DNA from 3 places in the Paenibacillus sp. OK076 genome. Region 3 is predicted to be linked to each of the others. Evidence: predicted binding sites of a transcription regulator. Region 3 holds the regulator's gene; each other region holds the start of a gene.

Region 1 (6,838 bases), on a different contig from region 3:
GCAACAGGCAGAGCTGTCACGACCGGATAAGCTTCCACCGATTCGAAATACGTTTGAAGCAGCAGCTTCAATTCCGGTGCAGCTTGTGCCAAGGCAGCATACACCTGCTGCAGCAAGGCTTCATCTTCGGAAGAGACAGTCAGCGTCAGAGCAGGCTCGTCGATCTGTACCCACTGTACGCCTTCTGCCTGAAGCTCAGACAGAAGCTGGGCGTATACTGGAACGAGATGTGTGACGATCTCTGCAAAGCGTTCCGCGTCATAGCCTTTGGCGAACCGTACATACGAGTACGGACCGACCACAACCGGTTTACCTTCCAGCCCAAGCTCCTGCTTCGCTTCGCGATAGGCGGCAAGGGGTTTATTTTCAAGCAATGCAAATGCAGTATCATTATGAATCTCAGGTACGATGTAGTGATAGTTGGTGTTCAGCCACTTGGTCATCTCACAGGCGGTTGCCTCATCATTACCCCGGGCCATGGCGTAGTAGGTAGATACGGATACCGGTCCGCCTGCATGGTTAAAGCGCTCAGGAACGACGCCAAACATCGCGGATACGTCAAGCATATGATCATAATAGGAGAAGTCGCCCACAGGAATCAGATCGAGCTGCTGTGCCTGCTGTTTCTTCAGATCCTGCAACCGAAGCGAGGTCAGCTCCTGATGAAGCGTGGATTCATCGATTCGGCCAGCCCAGAAGGACTCCAGTGCTTTTTTCCATTCGCGTCCCGCACCGATGCGGGGGTAACCGAGGTTGCCTGTCCGTACTTGTGGCTGTTGTTGCTGTGATTGCGACATGTAAAATTCCTCCTCATTAATAATGATGATCATCCGGTTGAAGCTATTGTGTTGTGTTTCATTTGAAAGCATCAAAAAAAGGCATTCCTTCCGATTCCATACCCCCGAGAAACAGGCATCATGAATGACGACTGTGCACAAAGATAGAATGGGAAAGAACACCTGCTATAAGTCGTTGTAGCGGCTGCTCTAACACCTCCCTATCTTCCGTAGGTCATGCGATGCTGTCGAAACAGGCAGGTCTCCTGGCTTGCGGATCATGGCCATATGCATTCCTTCCCGGTGTTTACCCCAGTGGATTATATGCATAGACTCCCCGTATACAGTGGCGGGACCGCGACGGATTTGCACCGTGCTTCCCTTTTAAGCCTGACCACGCATGCAGCGCGGTCGGCACCTGTTTCCGTGTGCAGAAATGTGCGTACACATCTCCGGCTATGAAATTGGTGACCAAGCATAGATGATAGATTGTATCATGCTGCAATCGTCGTATACTTGCTCTTATGCTACCAATCATAGACGATAACCTAAGGGCTTGCAACATATATCATTAATCCGATTGGAAATAAAAATAGAGCCCTGTGAAACCTTGGTTTATTGGCAGAATGTGCTCATTAAAATGAATCAAATCCAGCATATGCAGTGCTGACTCCACCCAATAAAAAAATCGTTACCATGCATCTAACTGCATGGTAACGATTGTCTGGCGAGCCGTTGTTGCCCCCACATCGATGATGCGCTGATTACGACTGCCGCGAAAAGGAAGTGACACATCACGCTCAGCTGCGATATAAGGTCCATCGATAATGACGTCGCATAGCCGGGATAACTCCATCCGTGACGGGTCTGTTATCAGCTCCTCATACACAAACCCCGTGTAGGCCCATACGGTCAGATCAGGCCGAGCAGCCCGAAGCTGCCGAACCCAGGAGGCACATGCTGCGGCAGAGAAAAAAGGATCACCTCCGCATAACGTAACCCCTTCCAGCAAGGGATGCGAAGACACTTCATGCAAAATCTGCTGCTGCTGCTTCTCCGTAAATGGTTCCCCTGCACGGAAGCTCCATGAGCCGGGGCTGAAACAGCCCGGACAGGCATGGCGGCATCCGCTGATGAACAACACGGCACGCAGGCCAGGCCCCTCATTCACCGATTCCGGGATGTAACCATACAGATTCATTGATGCTTCACCCGGTCTCTCACTTCGGCTTGCTTCGCCGCATTGAAGCGCACTTTATAGTCACCGGTCAGATATCCCGTCACCCGGCGCAGCCGCTGGAAATGTACATGGTTTTCATGAGCCTCACATCCGGGACATACATCTCCAATAACGCCCTCATAGCCACAGGACGGACAGCGGTCAATCGGATGATTAATGGAGAAATACCCGATGTCCTGGGCCAGCGCGAATTGCACGATTCGTTGGAAAGCTGAGGTATTGGCCCTTACATTCCCGTCGAGTTCGACATATGAGATCGCTCCGGCATTACATAGTGAGTGGAAGGGAGCTTCCAGCTCAATCTTGCGATAGGCAGGAAGCGTATGATAGACCGGAATGTGAAATGAATTGGTGTAGTATTCCCGGTCGTTCACCCCCGCGATGACGCCATATCGCTCACGATCGATCTTGGTGAATTTGCCGGATAGACCCTCAGCGGGCGTAGCGAACAAGGTGATATTCAGGTTATGCTGCTCACTCATCCGGTCACAGAACTCTCGCATCGTACGAATGATATTCAAGGCTTCTCGATGTACATGCAGGTCTTGTCCATGGTGACGGCCATATAGAGCGGTCATACATTCCGCAAGCCCGATAAAACCAAGGGATAACGTACCATGCTTCAACAGATCGGCCACCGGTTCATTCGGAGCCAATTGTTCACCGCCTTCCCATACCCCTTCCCGCATCATGAAGTCCGATGCTTTGGCAGGCTGGTTCCTCTGAATTCGATACCTGTGCAGCAGTCCATCCGTAGCATTGTGCATGACGGATTCCAGCGCCGTATAGAATCCAGCCCGGTCAGCGATGGCTCTTGCGCCCTGGCAGATTCCATATCGAATGCCGAGCTTGACCAGATTGATAGTGTTAAAGGACAGATTGCCTTTGCCGCTCTGACGATTGCGTCCGAAGCGATCAGCCAGTGTGCGTGTCCGGCATCCCATCGTCGCAATGATCGTATCGGGATCTTCCGGTTGATAATAGGGCAGGTTGAAGGAAGCATCCACATTGACAAAGTTCGGATACATGCGCCGTGAGGAGCAGGTCACAGCAAGCCGGAACAGATCGTAATTCGGATCTGCCTCCGATTGGTTAATTCCTTGCTTGCATTGGAAAATATGCTGAGGGAACACGGGTGTTTCCCCCTTACCAAGTCCACGAATGGTCGCTTCCAGCAACGACCGGGATACGAGTCGACCTTCGGCTGAAGTACAGAGCCCGTAGTTCAGCGAAGTGAACGGAATCTGTCCGCCAGCACGACTGCTCATGGTGTTCAGGTTATGGATCAGGGACTCCGCAGCTTGCCCGGTCTCCAGTTCCGTTTCTTCACAGGCATAGGCAAAGGCTCGTGCACACTTCTTCTTCGCTTCATCACTATCCAGATGCAGCTGCTCATCCTCAATTCGTTCATTCTCTCCAAACAGCCGTTGTCCCTTCCGGTAATGCTTACGGAACGAACGCTTCACATAAGGTGCGAGATCCCAATCGATTTTATTGGCGGATACACCGCCATACTGGCTGTTCTGCTGGGATTGAAAAATAATGGCGACCAGTGCCATGGCAGACATGATCGTCTGAGGTGTACGAACCGAACCGTTGCCGGTGTTGAATCCGGAGGCCAGCAGCCGGTCAAATGGGATAAAGATACAGTTGGTTGTTCCGAGGGCATACTGATCCAGATCGTGTACATACAGATCGCCGTTCTCCACAGCCTGAGCGAGCTCTTTAGGCAGTACATGACGCAGAGCATGCCACTTGGCGGTCTCCGAACCGAGCCTGCTCATCTTGCCGCTGAACGAGTCTCCGTTCAGATTGGCATTCTCCCTCAGCGTATCGGCGTCTTCAGCACCTATAATTCGTCTTCCCAGGTCAGATAGCAGGTCGGATGCCGGTGGAGAGGCATACTCAAGCATGTTCATCTCAGTTCCTCCTAAAAATAATAAAATTGAAATGTATGGGATAATGTCCATTCATTGAACACTACATGTAGAGTTTCTTTATTCATTTATAAACTATATATTGTTATTTTGGTGTGATAATGATCACATGTGAGTGGCTGATCGTTCGTCATGATTCATCGCTCAGAATGATAGAGGTTTTCAAAGCTGGAGGGTAAGCGTATAATTTCTATTTACCGTGTAATTACAGTTGACGATGCTTAGAAGTAGATAGAAAACTTTATATATGTATAGGTTGTGACCACTTTTTCGCAACTTTTGAACCCTCGTTAATGGATTGAATCATACAGTGCACTATGAATTGAAAATGCAGCTAAGACAAGAGGGGTGAATCATGGGAACGGTAGGTGTTACAAGGGGCTTCTATGAAAATATACAGGAAGCCGCGTCCCATATTGTAGACGTATTAAGCGGCATCTTAAAAGTGAACACCATTTTTGTTGCCACGAACGATGGAGTGACCAATGTTATTATGGAAGCTTTTAACCGCGAGGAAGAGTTGGTCGCCAAAGGTAGTAAACTTCCATTTGAAGCGTCATACTGCAGCCTGGTCTTAAGAGATAAGGGCAGCAGTCTGATCATTACGGATACATGTGAACATCCTCTTACGAAAACCATGGACGTAACAAGCGGACTGGGCAATCGTTACTTTGTGGGGATTCCTATTATGCGGAGGTCAGGGGAAACGTTCGGCACGATCTGCCTCATGGATGATCCCGATTATGTGATTAGTGAAACGGATATGAAAACACTGCAAGCCATGGCCGTTTTTCTCGGGTATGTCGTGGATCTGGAAGATACGCTGCAAGTTCAGGAACAGAAGCTGAGTCATTCGGAGCAACTGCAAGAGCAATTGCAGGCAGAGAAGGAACGTGCGGAGTCTGAGGCGTTGACCAAGACACAGATGCTGTCGCTGATGAGCCACGAAATTCGTAACCCGCTGAACGGCATTCTGGGATTAACGGATCTGATGCGTACACCGGATATGTCGGACGAGCAGATAGAATATGTGAATATGATCGAAACCAGCGGGAACATTCTGCTCTCCCTGCTCAATAACATGATGAGTTTTAACGTCAATGACGCAGGCCAAACGGTTGTGCATGATGATCCATTCGATCTGGTCGCCACGATTGAAAATACCGTTTATCTCTACGCGGGACTGGCGCTGAGCAAGAACATTGAGCTGGGTTTGAACCTTGATCTGAACGTATCTCAGGTTTTCGTCGGGGATGAAATAAAGATCGGACAACTATTGGCCCATGTCATGCAGTATGCCCTAGATTCAACACGGACAGGCTCCGTATTGGTTACGGCAACCGTAGCTGGTGGAGATACAGAAGAGGCGGGTACGCTTCTACTCCATGTGAAGTACACTGGCCGCATGTTGTCTTCGGACAAAAAGCTTAGATCATTTAACAGTTTGGACGGAAATATAAGTACACAGAAGCTGGTAGGGACCAATCTCGGTTTGGCGGTCAGCCAGAATCTTGCCATCCTTATGAATGGGCGTATTCAGGTACATGGTATGGGCGACAAGGAGACAGAATTCGAAATTAGACTGCCGCTCCGCAGACATTGGGAACTGCCTCAGCTTGCCAATATTCAGCATCGACTGAAGGGCAAAAAGGTGCTGCTTGCCAAGGATCCTGACATTCTGCAAGGGGCCTCATCCCTGATGCGCAGATGGGAGATGGATGTGCACATGACCTCGGTTACAACCGAGGCGTACGACTGGATTCAGGGGGGCTTTAAACCGGACGTGGCTGTTGTGGATATGGGACTGCTGGAGGGCGGCGCTGTGGATTTTGTACACAAGCTGAAACGCCTGGTTACAGATTCACCAGTTATTGTTCTGATTCCGTATGGCATGCATATCGATTCGCATGAAGCGGAAGTCTTCGATGCGGTCCTGACCAAGCCGGTGAAGCAGGCTGATTTGTTAAATGCATTAAGCATCATTGTGCATTAAAAACATGAGAACATAGTTTAAATTAGGCGCACCTTTCACGGGTGCGCTTTATGTTGTTATTTTGAAGGACGAGGACCCTCGAACAAGCAGCTCTGAGTCGACTTTAAAGACACGTTTGTCCTGAAATTCATTCGTATTCATCGTGTCAATCATCTTCTCCATAAGAATGGCCCCCATCGTATACTTGGGCTGGTTCACCGAACTTAGCGTAGGATGGATGTATTTGCTGATTCGATTGTTGTCCACACCTACGATAGCCAATTGCTCGGGAATGCGTATTCCGTATTCCGTACATGCCTTGTAAACGCCTAGAGCCATTTCATCATTAGCCGCATATACAGCGGTGAAGGACAGGCCTTTGTTAAACAGTCTTTTGATAGCCTCGTACCCGCCTTCCTCATTAAAGTTCCCATTCTCGATCAATTCGGGACGGAACGGAATCTGGTGATTGCGCAGGGCCTTCAAATAACCTTCAAGTCGTTCATAGCTGTCGATCGCTTCAGGATAACCGTTTAAGAAAACGATATTTCGATGTCCGGCCTCAACGAGATGCTGAACAACTTCCTGGGAGAATTTCACGTTGTCCGTATATATACACGGGATCTGATCATGTTCGATGTATTTGCCAACGATGCCAATGCGATAGCCTTTATCTGCAAGCTGGAATAATTCCTCATCCGCCAGCATGGGCGTGATAATGATAACACCGTCTATGGTCCGATCCAGCAGTAAATTAAGATAATCAACTTCTCGCTCTTTCTGGTTATGGGCATCACATATAATGACCTTGTAGTGTCGGGCGTAGGCGATATTCTCAATGCCTTTGATAATTTCGGCATAATAGGAGTTGTTGATGTCCGGAACGATGACGCCAATCGTCATGGTTCTCTGT
Region 2 (6,838 bases), 2.1 Mb from region 3:
TGATAATTCATGGTCATAAAGAAGGTACGTACAAAATCCTTGGCCTCCGAGCTTTCATAAGCAATCCTGTTTTTGGCTAAGTAACCGTGCAGGTTCATGGCTCCCAAGCCAACGGAATGCATCTCGGAATTGGCTTTTGCCACACCGGGAGCATTGGCAACATGCGTCATGTCGCTGACGGAGGTCAGTGCAATCATGCCCTCATGCACGGATTCCTTGATCTTGCCACTCTCCATAACATTAACAATATTGAGGGAGGCCAGGTTGCAGCTGATATCTTTGCGGATAATATCCGGTTGACCATAGTCTGTAATTTCAGAAGTCTCCTGGAGCTGGAAGATCTCTGTGCAGAGGTTGGACATTTTGACTTGTCCTACGTTTTTCAAGGCATGTGCTTGATTGGCATTGGTTTTATTAATGATGTAGGGATAGCCGGATTCAAGTTGAGTCATCGCTATTTTGGTCAGCATATCCCGTGCGCTGAGCGATTTTTTCTTCTTCACCCGGTCGTCAGCCAGCAAGGTATCATACATTACGTCCAGATCCATATCATCCAAATGTGTTCCATACGCCTTATAAACACTATAAGGTGCGAAGAGATACAGAGGCTCATTATCTTGAGCCAGCTTATAGAAACGATTAGGAACAATAAGTCCGATAGAGAGAGTTTTCAGCCGGATTTTCTCATCCGCATTGATTTTTTTGCTATCCAGCAGTTCCATAACGTCCCAACCGAAAATATTATAGTATGCTGCACCAGAACCTTTACGTTGACCCATCTGATCGGCGTAGGAGAAGCCGTCTTCCATCAGCTTGAGAACAGGCGTGATGCCTTTAGCAGCACCTTCAACTCCTTTAATGACTTCACCACGAGCACGCAACTTCGACAGATTGACAGCAATGCCACCACCGATTTTGGATAACTGCATACACGTGTTTAGGACATAGTTTATGGAGTTCAGTGAATCATCCATTTCAAGCAGGAAGCAAGAAACCAGTTCACCGCGCCGACTTTTTCCCGCATTCAGGAAAGTGGGGGTTGCCGGTTGAAGACGCTGCTCCATCATCGAACGGGACAGCAAACAAGCCGTATCAAAGTGTCCACGACCCAGATGAAGTGCAGCGGCGGCTATCCGATCTGCATATTGCTCAAGGTATGTTTTGCGGTCATATGTTCTCAACGCATAATCAGTATAGAATTTGGACGCTGCCATATAGGAAGGAAAGGTATACTGATAGCCACGCGTAATTTCAAATACGGTTCTAACTTCGTCAGCTGTATAGGAAGCATAGAAATCCTCGTAATAATCATGATCAATCATGAATTTGACCTGATCATCAATGTTGTTAAATGCCATACTTTTATCTTTAATTTCTTTCATAAACTCCTCTACAGCCTCTTTATCCTTATGTAACTGGAAGAAGCCATCAGAGTCGCGCTTTAGCAGCATGTTATTTAATTCAATATGACGCAATGCGGCTCACCTCCTGTTTAAAATACTCCACGTCTTTCTTGGAACCCGATAATTCAAATTTACTAATAACCGGGACGTTATAAGATGCAGAGATCAAATCTGCACTTTTGGCAAAACGCTCACCCCAGTTACGGTTACCGCTGGCGGCCACGCCAATCAGGTATTCAGAGTTTTTTTGTAAAAAAGAAGACACCTTATCAGGTATCTGTCCAAAACCTGTTGTATATGTCACAAGTACGTACGGTTCATCAATCTTCATTTGATTTTGAATCTGTACTGCTGGCAGTTGAAGCTTGGAAATAAACCTCTTAACATTCCCGGTTATAGAATCATACACAATTAGCACGATCATTATCCTCCTTGACAAATGAACGGTGATCAGAAACAAACACTATATATAGATTATATTTTTAATTTTATATCAATATATAGCTTTGTCAATTGCATATCGGTATCGACTTTGTGAAAAAACCTCATGAATGGGCTCTATTACTAGGCTTAAAAAATTTGTGGCTTAGTAGATATCCATATTCGAATGCACGATATTTGGTGCATGAGAGAATTATGATTGACAGCCGTCAGCGGAAAGAAATCAACCTGAACTTCATCGTTCATACATTGTCTACAATTCAGAGATAGATTATCAAAAGGCATGGCTCTATGGAGTCATGCCTTTTGAGTACGTTGAAGGTATGCTGATTACATCAAGTTCACTCACTGGCTTGAGGCTTTATGAAGAGAAACTAAGAAAATGATCTAATATCGCAAAGATTTGGAGGTAAGACATGAGCGGGATCCTGCAGCAAAATAGAATATTGATTGTAGATGATGATAAACGGGTCCGTGGACTTCTTCGAAAGTATTTGGAGAAAGAACAATTTATCGTTGAGGAGGCTTCGCTGGGCTGGCAAGCCTTAAGCAAGCTTCATCATGACTCGTATGCCATGATCATTCTGGATTGGATTCTCCCCGACATTAAGGGGATTGAAATATGCCAATATCTACGGACCAACTTAAGCATACCCGTCATGTTTCTGACAGCCAAGTCAGAAGAGGGAAATCGGCTTGAAGCTTTCAAAGCCGGGGCGGATGACTTTGTTATGAAACCGTTCAGTCCGAGGGAAGTTGTGCTTCGCATCAAAACCATGATGGCTCGTTATAACGGATTAATCAAACCTGCGTCAAAAGACCATTCAGCAAGCGAGGTGTTGATCTCCTCTATTTTAATCAATCCTACTTCCCGAAGAGTCACAGTAGAAGACGAGGAGATTCATATGACTCCCAAAGAATTTGATTTGCTTTATCATCTGGCGACACACGCGGAAATCGCATTCTCCAGGCAGGATTTGCTGAGAATTGTTTGGAAAGTGGAGCATGAGGAAGATCTGGATTATCGAACCGTAGATACCCATGTAAAACGGTTGCGGGACAAACTCTCCGAACATGTGCCGAATCGGGAAGATCTGATTCAAACCCTGTGGGGGTTCGGTTATATTCTTCGTCTGCCTCACTGATGCTTATCTTGAAGTTCAGGAGGGGAACATGTCTTATAAACAAATCAAGTGGATGATCTTGCTGATTCCCACCTTAACCGTTGCTCTCTGGGAATATGTACGACATCGGTTTCTACTCCCTTATATATCAATGGATTTGGGCAACTGGCTAACACCTGTCATTGTGTATGTAGTGAGTATAACGTTGTTAACTCGGTTGTTTCTTATCCTGGAACGAATTCAAAAAGAGCTGGAGCATGAGCGTGAAGCCAAAGCCGCATTTGAATCTCGGGAAAAGATGGCCAAGGAACTTCATGATGGAATCGCCCAATCCCTTTTTTTATTATCGGTGAAAGTAGGGCGTTTGGAGGAACAAGCCAAGCAGGATCAACAGCTGGACGATGTGTATTCGATTAAAAAAACAGTTCATGAAGTCAATCGTTATGTACGCCAGGCCATTGCCGATTTACGTTATGATCCTAACGTTGACAACACCTTCACTATGAACGAATCGATCACACTACTTGGTCAAGTTCGAAGAATTGTCAAAGATATCCCCGTCCGAATCGAACTGGATTGGAACATCCCGGATGATACATTTACGGACAAAGAGAAAGTAGAACTGCTCGCTTGTATTCGGGAAGCCCTCTTTAATATTCAAAAGCATGCATCAGCTTCCCAAGGATGGATTCAGGGAAACGGGTACAAGAATTGCTGGAATATCACGATTCGAGATAATGGAAAAGGATTTGAGATGAACCCCTTTGAACGAAAGGATCGATATGGACTGAAAATTATGAGAGAGCGGATGAATGAACTGAACTTTAACATGCAATTCCGAAGGGAGCAGCAGCTTACTGTTGTCGAATTTTCAAAGGATGGTGAGATGTTATGAGCCATACTCGCGTACTTGTTGTAGACGACCACGCTCATGCGAGAGAAGCCATATGTGAAATTTTATCCATGGATCCCGGCTTCGAAGTGATTGGCGTCGTATCGGACGGTCAACAGGCGATTGACTATACAGAACAATGGCTTCCCGACTTAATCCTCATGGACATTCAGATGCCCATTATGAACGGTCTCGAAGCAACACAGCGGATCAAATTAGCCTTTCCTTATGTGAAAATTGTCATGATTACCGTCTCGGATGATGTACTCCACCTCCTGGAAGCGTTGAAGCGGGGAGCTCAGGGTTACTTGCTCAAAAATCTGGAACCGTCCATGTGGCTGGCATATCTTCATTCCATTGTTACAGAAGAAGCTCCATTGAGCCGCGAGGTGGCTTACCAAATCCTGAAGGATGTCTCACTCACGGAGAAAAAAGAACCTGACGTTCCACTAACGACAAGGGAAAAGGATATTCTGTATGGCGTGGCTGCAGGTTGGACGAACAAAGAAATCGCTGTGAATTATACGATTTCAGAATATACGGTCAAGAATCATTTGAAAAACATTTTGCAAAAGCTGCAGGTTCAAAATCGTGTTCAACTGACACGTTACGCATTGGAGCAAGGGCTTATTACAGACCACAATCGTCTGTAGTAAGCTTTTTTTACTAGATCGGAGCGTTCTTTCGGTTTCTATGTATAAGTGGATGTCACTTTCTCTGCTTTTCACCACCATGACCTCACAAATTGGACACAAAACGTCCAGCTCTATAGCCAGATTGAGCTATATGGTAAAAATTTGTTTTTATGTACACTATGAGCAGTGTGCTTCATGAAGGAGGTTATGATGTTAAACGGACGGATTGTCCTGGGCTTGTTGCTGCTTGTGGGTATACTGGCGATCCCGTTATCTTACTCACTTGACTCTGCGAACGCTGCTTCTGATACCAAAGACGCTATTCCACTCCAGCCAATCATTGATGGTTCTAAACCTGGAGAAGTGCTTGTGCTTGAGCCGGGTATTTATTCTGGTCCCGTAAGTATAGACAAGAATATATCCATTCGAGGAGATTCATCGGTAACGGTATTGAATATGGAAGCTGAATCCACGATTACCATTCGTTCAGATGGAGTGACTTTGCAGGGGTTCACGGTTCAACATTTAACGAACGAACCCACTGCTGCGATTCTGGTTGAAGGAGATCGTGTAGAGATCACGGGTCTGGATATTCAGAGTCAAAGTTTTGGAATCGTGCTGCGGGGTTCCGTCGACGGGCTCATACAAGGCAATACCATTTCATGGGCTGGACCGGAGTCTGCTTCCAGTGGTCAAAAGGGGAATGGCATTGATCTCTACAATTCCCATCGTACCCACATCGAAGACAACCAAATTACGGGTATGCGGGACGGGATCTACCTGGAGAATAGTCGCAATCTTACGGTTAAGGCTAATACGCTGTTACATACCAGGTATGGCATTCATTGTATGTATATTGATGGTTCTTCTGTTATGGACAATGTAGGGGAGAACAACAGTACCGGAGCCATGGTCATGGGTGTCAAGAATACGGTTGTATCGGGAAATTCCTTTCGCAAACAGAACGAAAATGTGCATTCACAAGGGATTTTGTTGTATGACGTACAGCAATCTTCGGTTCATAACAATGTCGTGGAAGGTAATCGTGTTGGCATGAACATTGCTGAATCCTCAGGAAATGAAATTCGCGGCAATGCGGTGCTCCGGAATTTCATCGGAATTCAGCTCGTTCTTGCGGAGGATAATCAGTTTACCAGAAACCAATTTGTTTCGAATGTGATTGAAGCTTCAGCGATGGACAGCCGGAACAATGAGATGAAGGAAAATTATTGGGATTCCTTTCAGGGTCTTGACCTGAACAATGATGGAATTAGTGAACTGTCTTATGGGATTAATCCATTTTATGAGCAAGTGGTCAACCGAAATTCGGCCTATCAACTTTTCTTTCAATCTCCAGGCATGATCTTTATGAGCAGCTTGTTTACGGAAGGCAAGGCAGAGTGGACAAGCGACAGATCGCCGTTAATGAGTATGGAAGCGCAATCAAAGACGACGAAGACAGGTACAAAAGCAGTCAAAGAGACAACTGGGGTTTGGATCATTGGATGCATTCTACTGGGCCTAGCTACTTTTATTATGATCAAAATGGGGGTATTACGAAAATGAGAATGAAAACACATTGGAAAACAGTGATGGTGCTTCTCTTTGGGGTGCTGTTATTAACAGCTTGCGGAAAAAAATACGAGGCATTGCCTATTAATGAAGACGTGGATATCTGTGCCATTTGCAAAATGCAGGTGAAAGATGATGCCTATGCCACGCAGCTTACCACAAAAGACGGTAAAAATTATAAATTTGATGACATTGGTTGTATGCATCAGTGGAAAGAAGAGAATGGAACAGATAATATCGGGATGGATTTTGTTCGTGATTATAATGACAAGGAATGGATTGAGTACAGCAAAGCCACTTATGTATATGATGCTTCACTGCGTACACCCATGGCTTACGGCATCCTCAATTTCAAGGATAAAGCCTCCGCGGAAGCTTTTGTAGCTGAGCAGGGTGTAGGAACGATCATGACCGCTGAAGACCTCGCTTCTCACGACTGGAAACAAAATACCGAGACGATGGATATGATGGGTGAACATGGGCATTCCGAAGAGGGAATGGGTGAAGGTATGCATGAAGAAAAGCATGGGGAAAGTGAATCAACGGAAGAATCAGGCCACAAGTAATGACCAATGAAGATGGTGATGCATGATGGGAGATATGTTCCAAGTCGTTCGACGAGAAATGAAAATGGGCTTTCGCAACCCCTGGTCATATTCATTTTTGATTCTTTTCTGCGTGTTTAGCCTGAGTTTGTTAATCATTAATTCTCAGAATTTTGTAGCAGGCTACTCTGGCACGACAGGTTCCATGTTAAATCTCATTCTTTAT
Region 3 (6,838 bases):
TAATTGGACTTGCTGTTGGTTCAGGCGGAACCTATACATTCTTATCTCCCGAATTGCTTCAGTCTGATGCAGCTGCCCCGGTAAGAGAGTGGCTGGGCAATGCAGAACAACCCAAGCGTGGTTATGATCTGCACCGTGTTGATCTCGCACTGCATGCGCATGGCATTGAGTTTGCTGGAGCGTCCTTTGATGTGCAATTGGCTGCCTATTTGCTTGATCCAACCGAATCCAATCAGACGATCAGCGGCCTGACCACGAAGTATGGTCTGCCTTCCCTCGTGGAGGATGATACGGTTATGGGCAAAGGTGCAAAATACAGGGTGCCAGAGACGGATGTACTGGGCGATTTTCTGTGTCGCAAAGCCGCGGCAGTAGCAGCCATTATTCCACTCCAGGAGCAGGCGCTGGAGAGCAATGAGATGAACGCTCTTTTCCATGAACTGGAGATGCCGTTATCACGTATTCTTGCTGATATGGAGAAACAGGGCATTAAGGCTAATACGGCAGATTTGCAGGCTTTGGGTAGTGAGTTCGAAGAAAATATAAGCAGGTTGATGGCGGAAATCTACAAGCTTTCCGGTACGGAATTCAATCTGAATTCACCGAAGCAACTGGGCGAGATTTTATTCGATAAACTCGGTCTGCCTGTAGTGAAGAAAACAAAAACAGGATACTCTACGGATGCCGAAGTATTGGAGAAGCTGGCTCCTTATAATGATGTGGTCAAGCACATTCTGCAATATCGTCAACTTGCCAAGCTGCAGTCCACGTATGTAGAAGGATTGCTCAAAGAGATTTCGGATAAGGATGGCAAAGTGCATACGTATTACCGTCAGACGATCGCAGCAACCGGACGTCTGAGCAGCCAGTTCCCGAACTTGCAGAACATTCCGATTCGGATGGAGGAAGGTCGTAAAATCCGGAAGGTATTTGTTCCTTCTGAACCGGGATGGTCCATTTTGGCAGCAGACTATTCGCAGATTGAACTGCGCGTCCTTGCCCATATTTCAGATGATGAGCGGCTGAAGGAAGCTTTTGTCCAGGACATGGATATCCATACAAAGACGGCCTCCGATGTGTTTGGTGTGAAGCCAGAAGAGGTGGATGGAGACATGCGTCGTTCTGCCAAGGCGGTTAACTTCGGGATTGTATACGGCATCAGTGATTACGGTCTTTCGCAGAACCTGCACATCACGCGGAAAGAGGCAGCACAGTTTATCGATCAATATTTTGAAGTGTTCCAGGGTGTGCGCCGATATATGGATGATATTGTGAAGGAAGCCCGTCAGGATGGTTATGTCAAAACGCTGCTGGAACGTCGTCGTTATCTGCCAGAAATCAATGCCAGCAACTTTAACCTGCGTTCCTTTGCGGAACGGACAGCGATGAATACACCGATCCAGGGAACTGCGGCAGATATCATCAAGCTTGCCATGGTACAAATGGATGAAGCGCTGCGTGAACGCAAGCTGAAGAGCCGCATGCTGCTACAGGTGCACGATGAACTTGTATTCGAAGTGCCTGCGGATGAGCTGGAACTGATGAAAGAGCTGGTTCCTTCGGTGATGGAAAAAGCATTGGAGCTGTCAGTGCCACTGAAAGCGGAAGTCAGCTACGGAGAAAACTGGTACGAGGCTAAATAGTAGATCCCAAGCGGGTTTTCCGTTATTTTACAAAATATTTTTCAACTGTTTTCGACATAAGAAGGGGTCCCGCTGAGCGCCATCTTCCGTTATAATATAGGGGAGGTGAGAACATCATGCCGGAATTACCGGAAGTCGAAACAGTCAGAAGAACATTGAATCAACTTATTGTTGGCAAGACCATTGACTCAGTTACCGTTAGCTTGCCGCGGATCATTCAGCGGCCGGACGACATAGATGCATTTGCAATGGAACTTAAGGGACATACCGTGATTGGTGTAGAGCGCAGGGGCAAGTTTTTGCGTATTTTGCTGGACGGGCTGGTGCTTGTCTCCCATCTGCGGATGGAAGGAAGATACGGGGTGTACCAACAACATGAGGAAGTGGAGAAGCATACCCATGTCATTTTTCACTTTACCGATGGTACAGAATTACGTTACAAGGATGTCCGTCAATTCGGTACAATGCATCTCTTTAATGCAGGTGAGGAACTGGTATCCAAACCTTTGTTAAAGCTGGGGCTGGAACCACTTGATCCAGTGTTTACCGTAGCTGCATTCCGTGAGGCTGTTGGCAAACGGACAACCAAAATTAAAGCCGTGTTGTTAAATCAGGCATATGTGGTCGGCATCGGGAATATTTATGTGGACGAGGCCTTGTTCCGCGCTGGCATTCATCCAGAGACCATTGCCAAGACATTGACCGAAACCCAGTTAACCGTGCTACATGAAGCGATCGTGATTACGCTGCAGGATGCGGTGGATGCAGGTGGTTCGTCCATTAAGTCCTATGTCAATGGACAGGGTGAGATGGGCATGTTCCAGCATCAATTGAAAATATATGGACGCAAAGCTGAACCCTGTGCGACTTGTGGCACATTAATCGAGAAGATTGTAGTGGGCGGTAGAGGCACGCATTACTGTCCGAAGTGTCAACCGCTGCTCTAAATCGGTGATGGCTCTGGCAGCATGAACGAAATCGTCAAATTGTAGCACCCTTGGATTCCTCCCTCCATATACTGATATGGCAGAAATAAGCGGGCGTATACCCATACTGGCAGTCGCCAGTTGGAGCGAGTTCCGCACAGGGGAGGAATCCGGGGTGCTGCATCATTTTATTTCATTACTGGCGCTTGCTTTGGCGCTTAGTTTAGATGGTTTTGGAGTCGGGATTACATATGGGCTGCGGAGAACTAAAATTCCGCTGTTATCCATTGTCGTCATTTCCATCTGTTCGGGTCTGGTTATTGCATTATCCATGCAAGTAGGTGTGCTTCTGTCACATGTCGTATCTCCGGACGTGGCTTCGATTGTCGGAGCGGTTATTTTGATCGGTATTGGCGCATGGTCGTTGCTGCAACTTATTCGAAAACGGGGCAAGGAACAGCTGGAAACGGACAATGGAGTGGGTGAGGGAACAGGAGCAGGAACAATCCGCAGTAGTACGCAAGCCTCACAAGAAGTTCAGTCGAAGGGCAGAAATCAGGTGCTCGCGCTGGAGCTTGAGCCATCTGCTCCTGGAGGATCGCTGGAACGAATGGTCTTTACACTTGAACTGCGGAAGCTCGGTGTGGTTATTCAAATCCTGCGTAGCCCCTCGAAGGCGGATATGGATAACTCGGGCAGTATATCCGTCCAAGAAGCGATGTGGCTTGGTATAGCTCTTTCTCTGGATGCTTTTGGTGCAGGATTAGGGGCAGCATTATTGGGATTCCCGACTTTGTGGACAGCATTAGTTATTGCATTGTTTAGCGGGGCTTTTCTGTCACTAGGTATGAAGGTTGGATTACGCTTTGCTGCTCTGCGTTGGATGCGAAGATTATCTGTATTACCTGCGCTTTTATTAATGTTTATGGGAATAATGAAGTTGTTGTGAGGTGAAATAAATGAATATTGGCTTAACCGGCGGGATCGCGACAGGCAAAAGCAGTGTGTCCGCCTTTCTCGCCAGTAAGGGAGCGTTGCTCATTGATGCAGATGTTATTGCCCGGGAAGTAATGCTGCCCGGGCATCCCGTTTTGGCTGCGGCTGTTCAGCGGTTCGGACAAGCCATATTGAATGAGGACGGAACACTGGATCGGAAAAAGCTGGGCAGTATTGTGTTTCAGAATCCAGAGGAACGTAAGGCACTGGAGGCTATTACACATCCTGCGATCCGCAAGGAAATGCGTGAGCGAGCTGCTCTGTATGAGCTTGAACATCCGGACAAGCTGGTCGTATCGGATATTCCATTGTTGTACGAGTCAGGGCTGGAGGATGGCTTCGAAGAAGTGATGGTTGTCTATGTCCCGAGGTCTGTGCAACGGGAACGACTGATGAGCCGGGATGGAATGACGGCAGACCAGGCAGATGGCCGGATAGACGTGCAGATGGATATTGAAGAGAAGAAGCAGCGAGCTGACGTGATTATTGATAACAGCGGCTTGTGGTCAGAGACGGAGCAGCAAATCATTTCATTTTTGCATCGTAAGGGCTTATTATGAGATTGCTGCGTAAGAAACGAATATTGTTGTTGATGTTTGTGTCTTTTGTATTGGTGCTGTTCCTAAATACCAATTGGATGTCATGGTTCTATCCGATTCATTATAAGGAAGAGATTAGGGCCCAGTCTCAGAGTTATGAGGTTGATCCGTTTCTCATAGCTTCCATCATCAAGGTGGAGACCAATTTTAAGACAAGCAAGGAATCCAAAAGAGGTGCCATCGGGTTAATGCAGCTGATGCCAGACACCGCAAACTGGATTATGGAGCAAGCGAAAATTCCGGGCACCTCACTGGAAGAATTGAAGCACGAGCCTGAAAGAAATATCCAGTTGGGTACCTGGTATCTACGTAATCTGTCCGATCAATTTGACGGGAATGAAGCGGCTATGATTGCTGCTTACAATGCAGGTCCAGGTAAAGTGAACTCATGGCTAAGGGATGGCGTATGGGACGGCTCTTTCGAGACGGTCAAAGATATTCCGTTTGGTGAAACCCGGCACTATGTACAACGCGTCATTTATTATTATAATCAATATGTAAAGATCTATAATACGTTCTAAGTTAAGACGCTCTGGATTCGTGGTCTAAAATAAGTAGAAGCACCGAGCAGACCGGTTATTCACCGGCCGCTCCATGCTCCTCTGTGTACCGTATTACGATGCAGATATTATTGGTATTGACCTGCCAATTGCTGTTCTGCAATTGTTACCAGACGCTTCGTGATGTATCCACCGATCGAACCGTTCTCGTAAGAAGTCATGTTACCTTGGTATCCGTCTTGTGGGATGCTGATTCCGAGTTCTTGAGCAACTTCATATTTCATTTGCTCGAGAGCTGCGGAAGCTTTAGTTACCACCAGGTTGTTGGAGTTACCATTGCTTTGTGCCATTGCTGTTCACCTCCTCGCGGTTGGTAAAAGTATTATGTGTCGGCAATACGATTTTCATAACTAAATGCTTAAGGGAATTTGTGGTAAAAAGTCAAACGTGGGAAGTGATCTGATTTGAAGTGTCCTTATTGCGGTTATATGGGTACCAAAGTGCTTGATTCACGTCCGGCCAACGAAGCGAAATCGATTCGTCGTCGCCGTGAGTGTGAGCAGTGTGCCCGAAGATTTACAACCTTTGAGATGATTGAAGAAACACCGTTGATCGTTATTAAGAAAGATGGCAGCCGGGAAGAGTTCAGCAGAGACAAGATTCTCCGTGGTCTGATTCGAGCTTGCGAAAAACGGCCGGTGTCGGTAGAAACGCTGGAGATGATGGTATCCGAGACAGAAAAAGCTCTGCGGAATACAGCCGATGCTGAAGTCGAGAGCCGTCAGATTGGTGAACTGCTGATGGAACAGCTGTTTCCAGTGGATGAAGTAGCCTATGTTCGCTTCGCTTCAGTGTACCGTCAATTCAAAGACATCAATATGTTCATGAAAGAACTGAAATCTCTTTTGTCCAAAGAAGACATCGAGGAGTAATGGAGCGGAAAAGGAGAAGAGCATTCTGGGTTACGGTCATGTGTTCCAGGTAAAAGGTTGTTCTTCTCCAATCATTTTGGTTGGTAAAAAAATGGTTGACAGCAAAAGCTGTATTTTATATGATATAGGAGTCGCCTGCGGAGCATTGCAGAGTTGGACAACTTGTTTCACTCATAATTCTGGGGCCTTAGCTCAGCTGGGAGAGCGCATCGCTGGCAGCGATGAGGTCAGGGGTTCGATCCCCCTAGGCTCCACCAAAATAGTAAATGCGCGCAGTTCTTCGGAACTGCGTTTTTTTGTTTTTGTATGGACATTCGCTGATAGGACGAAGAAAGTGCCGTATGCAATACTATTCAATAATTTACTGAACGAGGACTCACAATGTTATATAATAGCACATGACTGGACAAGCATTTTCTTGAAATTCGCGGTGAATCCTAACTTAGAGAGAGTGGGTAACAGGATATGTATAAAACAAGAATAATAAGAAAGTTATTTATGGGTGTAATTATTTTAAGTTTGCTGCCATTGTACTTATTTGACAAGGCGTTTGCTGCCACTCCAACAGCCACCATTGTTGTAGCTGACGAACTTCTGACTTCCGGAGAAACGTCAATGGTAACGATTACATTTTCAGAAGCGGTGACTGGATTTGATCTTGCTGATTTGGAAACAGGTAGCGGCATTCTTAGTGGATTAACAACTTCTGACAATATCACTTATAGCGCAACACTCACGCCGCCTCTAAGCAATCACAGCGGCCCCTTCAATATTTCGCTCAATCATTCAGGTATAATTGCTGGAGGCAATGTGGGGAGCGGAACCACCGTATCTAACCATTACTATGTCGACACAGTTATGCCTATCGTTACAAGTGTATCTGTTCCTGCCAATGGCACTTATGGTGCAGGAGAAGACTTGAGTTTTACAGTGAACATGAACGAGATTGTTGTCGTAACCGGCATTCCAACGATCCCGTTAATTGTAGGAACAACGACTGTGTATGCTAACTATGTAAGCGGTTCGGGGACAAACGCGTTGCAATTTAGATATACCATCCAAACCGGACAATCTGATACTAACGGGATTACCATAGGAGCCTTGTCACTGAATGGCGGATCAATTAGGGATGAAGCAGGTAACGATGCAGTATTAACGCTTAATAGCGTGGGTAGTACGGCGGGCGTGCTAGTAGATGCAATTTCCCCAACGATCACAAGCGTATCGCCGACATTGGGTTCC

What was found. Region 3 encodes NrdR, which represses ribonucleotide reductase genes. Its sites were predicted from a motif close to AACACNATATATNGTGTT; they were not measured.
Region 1: BMY78_RS21335 (anaerobic ribonucleoside triphosphate reductase) is a predicted target of NrdR. The motif match lies at 3,993-4,010, and genes of this name have one in related genera.
Region 2: nrdI (class Ib ribonucleoside-diphosphate reductase assembly flavoprotein NrdI) is a predicted target of NrdR. The motif match lies at 1,863-1,880, and genes of this name have one in related genera.

The regions. Positions count from the first base shown of each region.
Region 1 is NZ_FOCH01000002.1:561,924-568,761, forward strand. It holds partial or broken gene metE (5-methyltetrahydropteroyltriglutamate--homocysteine S-methyltransferase) at 1-797, opposite strand, end outside; cobalamin riboswitch at 1,015-1,213, opposite strand; gene nrdG (anaerobic ribonucleoside-triphosphate reductase activating protein) at 1,468-1,977, opposite strand; gene BMY78_RS21335 (anaerobic ribonucleoside triphosphate reductase) at 1,974-3,935, opposite strand; gene BMY78_RS21340 (histidine kinase dimerization/phospho-acceptor domain-containing protein) at 4,309-5,946, shown strand; gene BMY78_RS21345 (LacI family DNA-binding transcriptional regulator) at 5,995-6,838, opposite strand, start outside.
Region 2 is NZ_FOCH01000001.1:3,246,301-3,253,138, reverse strand. It holds gene nrdE (class 1b ribonucleoside-diphosphate reductase subunit alpha) at 1-1,475, opposite strand, end outside; gene nrdI (class Ib ribonucleoside-diphosphate reductase assembly flavoprotein NrdI) at 1,462-1,821, opposite strand; gene BMY78_RS14280 (response regulator transcription factor) at 2,261-2,989, shown strand; gene BMY78_RS14275 (sensor histidine kinase) at 3,018-3,863, shown strand; gene BMY78_RS14270 (response regulator) at 3,860-4,513, shown strand; gene BMY78_RS14265 (right-handed parallel beta-helix repeat-containing protein) at 4,703-6,061, shown strand; gene BMY78_RS14260 (nitrous oxide reductase accessory protein NosL) at 6,064-6,633, shown strand; gene BMY78_RS14255 (ABC transporter permease) at 6,659-6,838, shown strand, end outside.
Region 3 is NZ_FOCH01000001.1:1,188,177-1,195,014, forward strand. It holds gene polA (DNA polymerase I) at 1-1,643, shown strand, start outside; gene mutM (DNA-formamidopyrimidine glycosylase) at 1,760-2,590, shown strand; gene BMY78_RS05490 (manganese efflux pump) at 2,745-3,518, shown strand; gene coaE (dephospho-CoA kinase) at 3,529-4,125, shown strand; gene BMY78_RS05500 (lytic transglycosylase domain-containing protein) at 4,122-4,685, shown strand; gene BMY78_RS05505 (alpha/beta-type small acid-soluble spore protein) at 4,793-5,014, opposite strand; gene nrdR (transcriptional regulator NrdR) at 5,129-5,596, shown strand; tRNA gene BMY78_RS05515 (tRNA-Ala) at 5,778-5,853, shown strand; gene BMY78_RS05520 (IPT/TIG domain-containing protein) at 6,095-6,838, shown strand, end outside.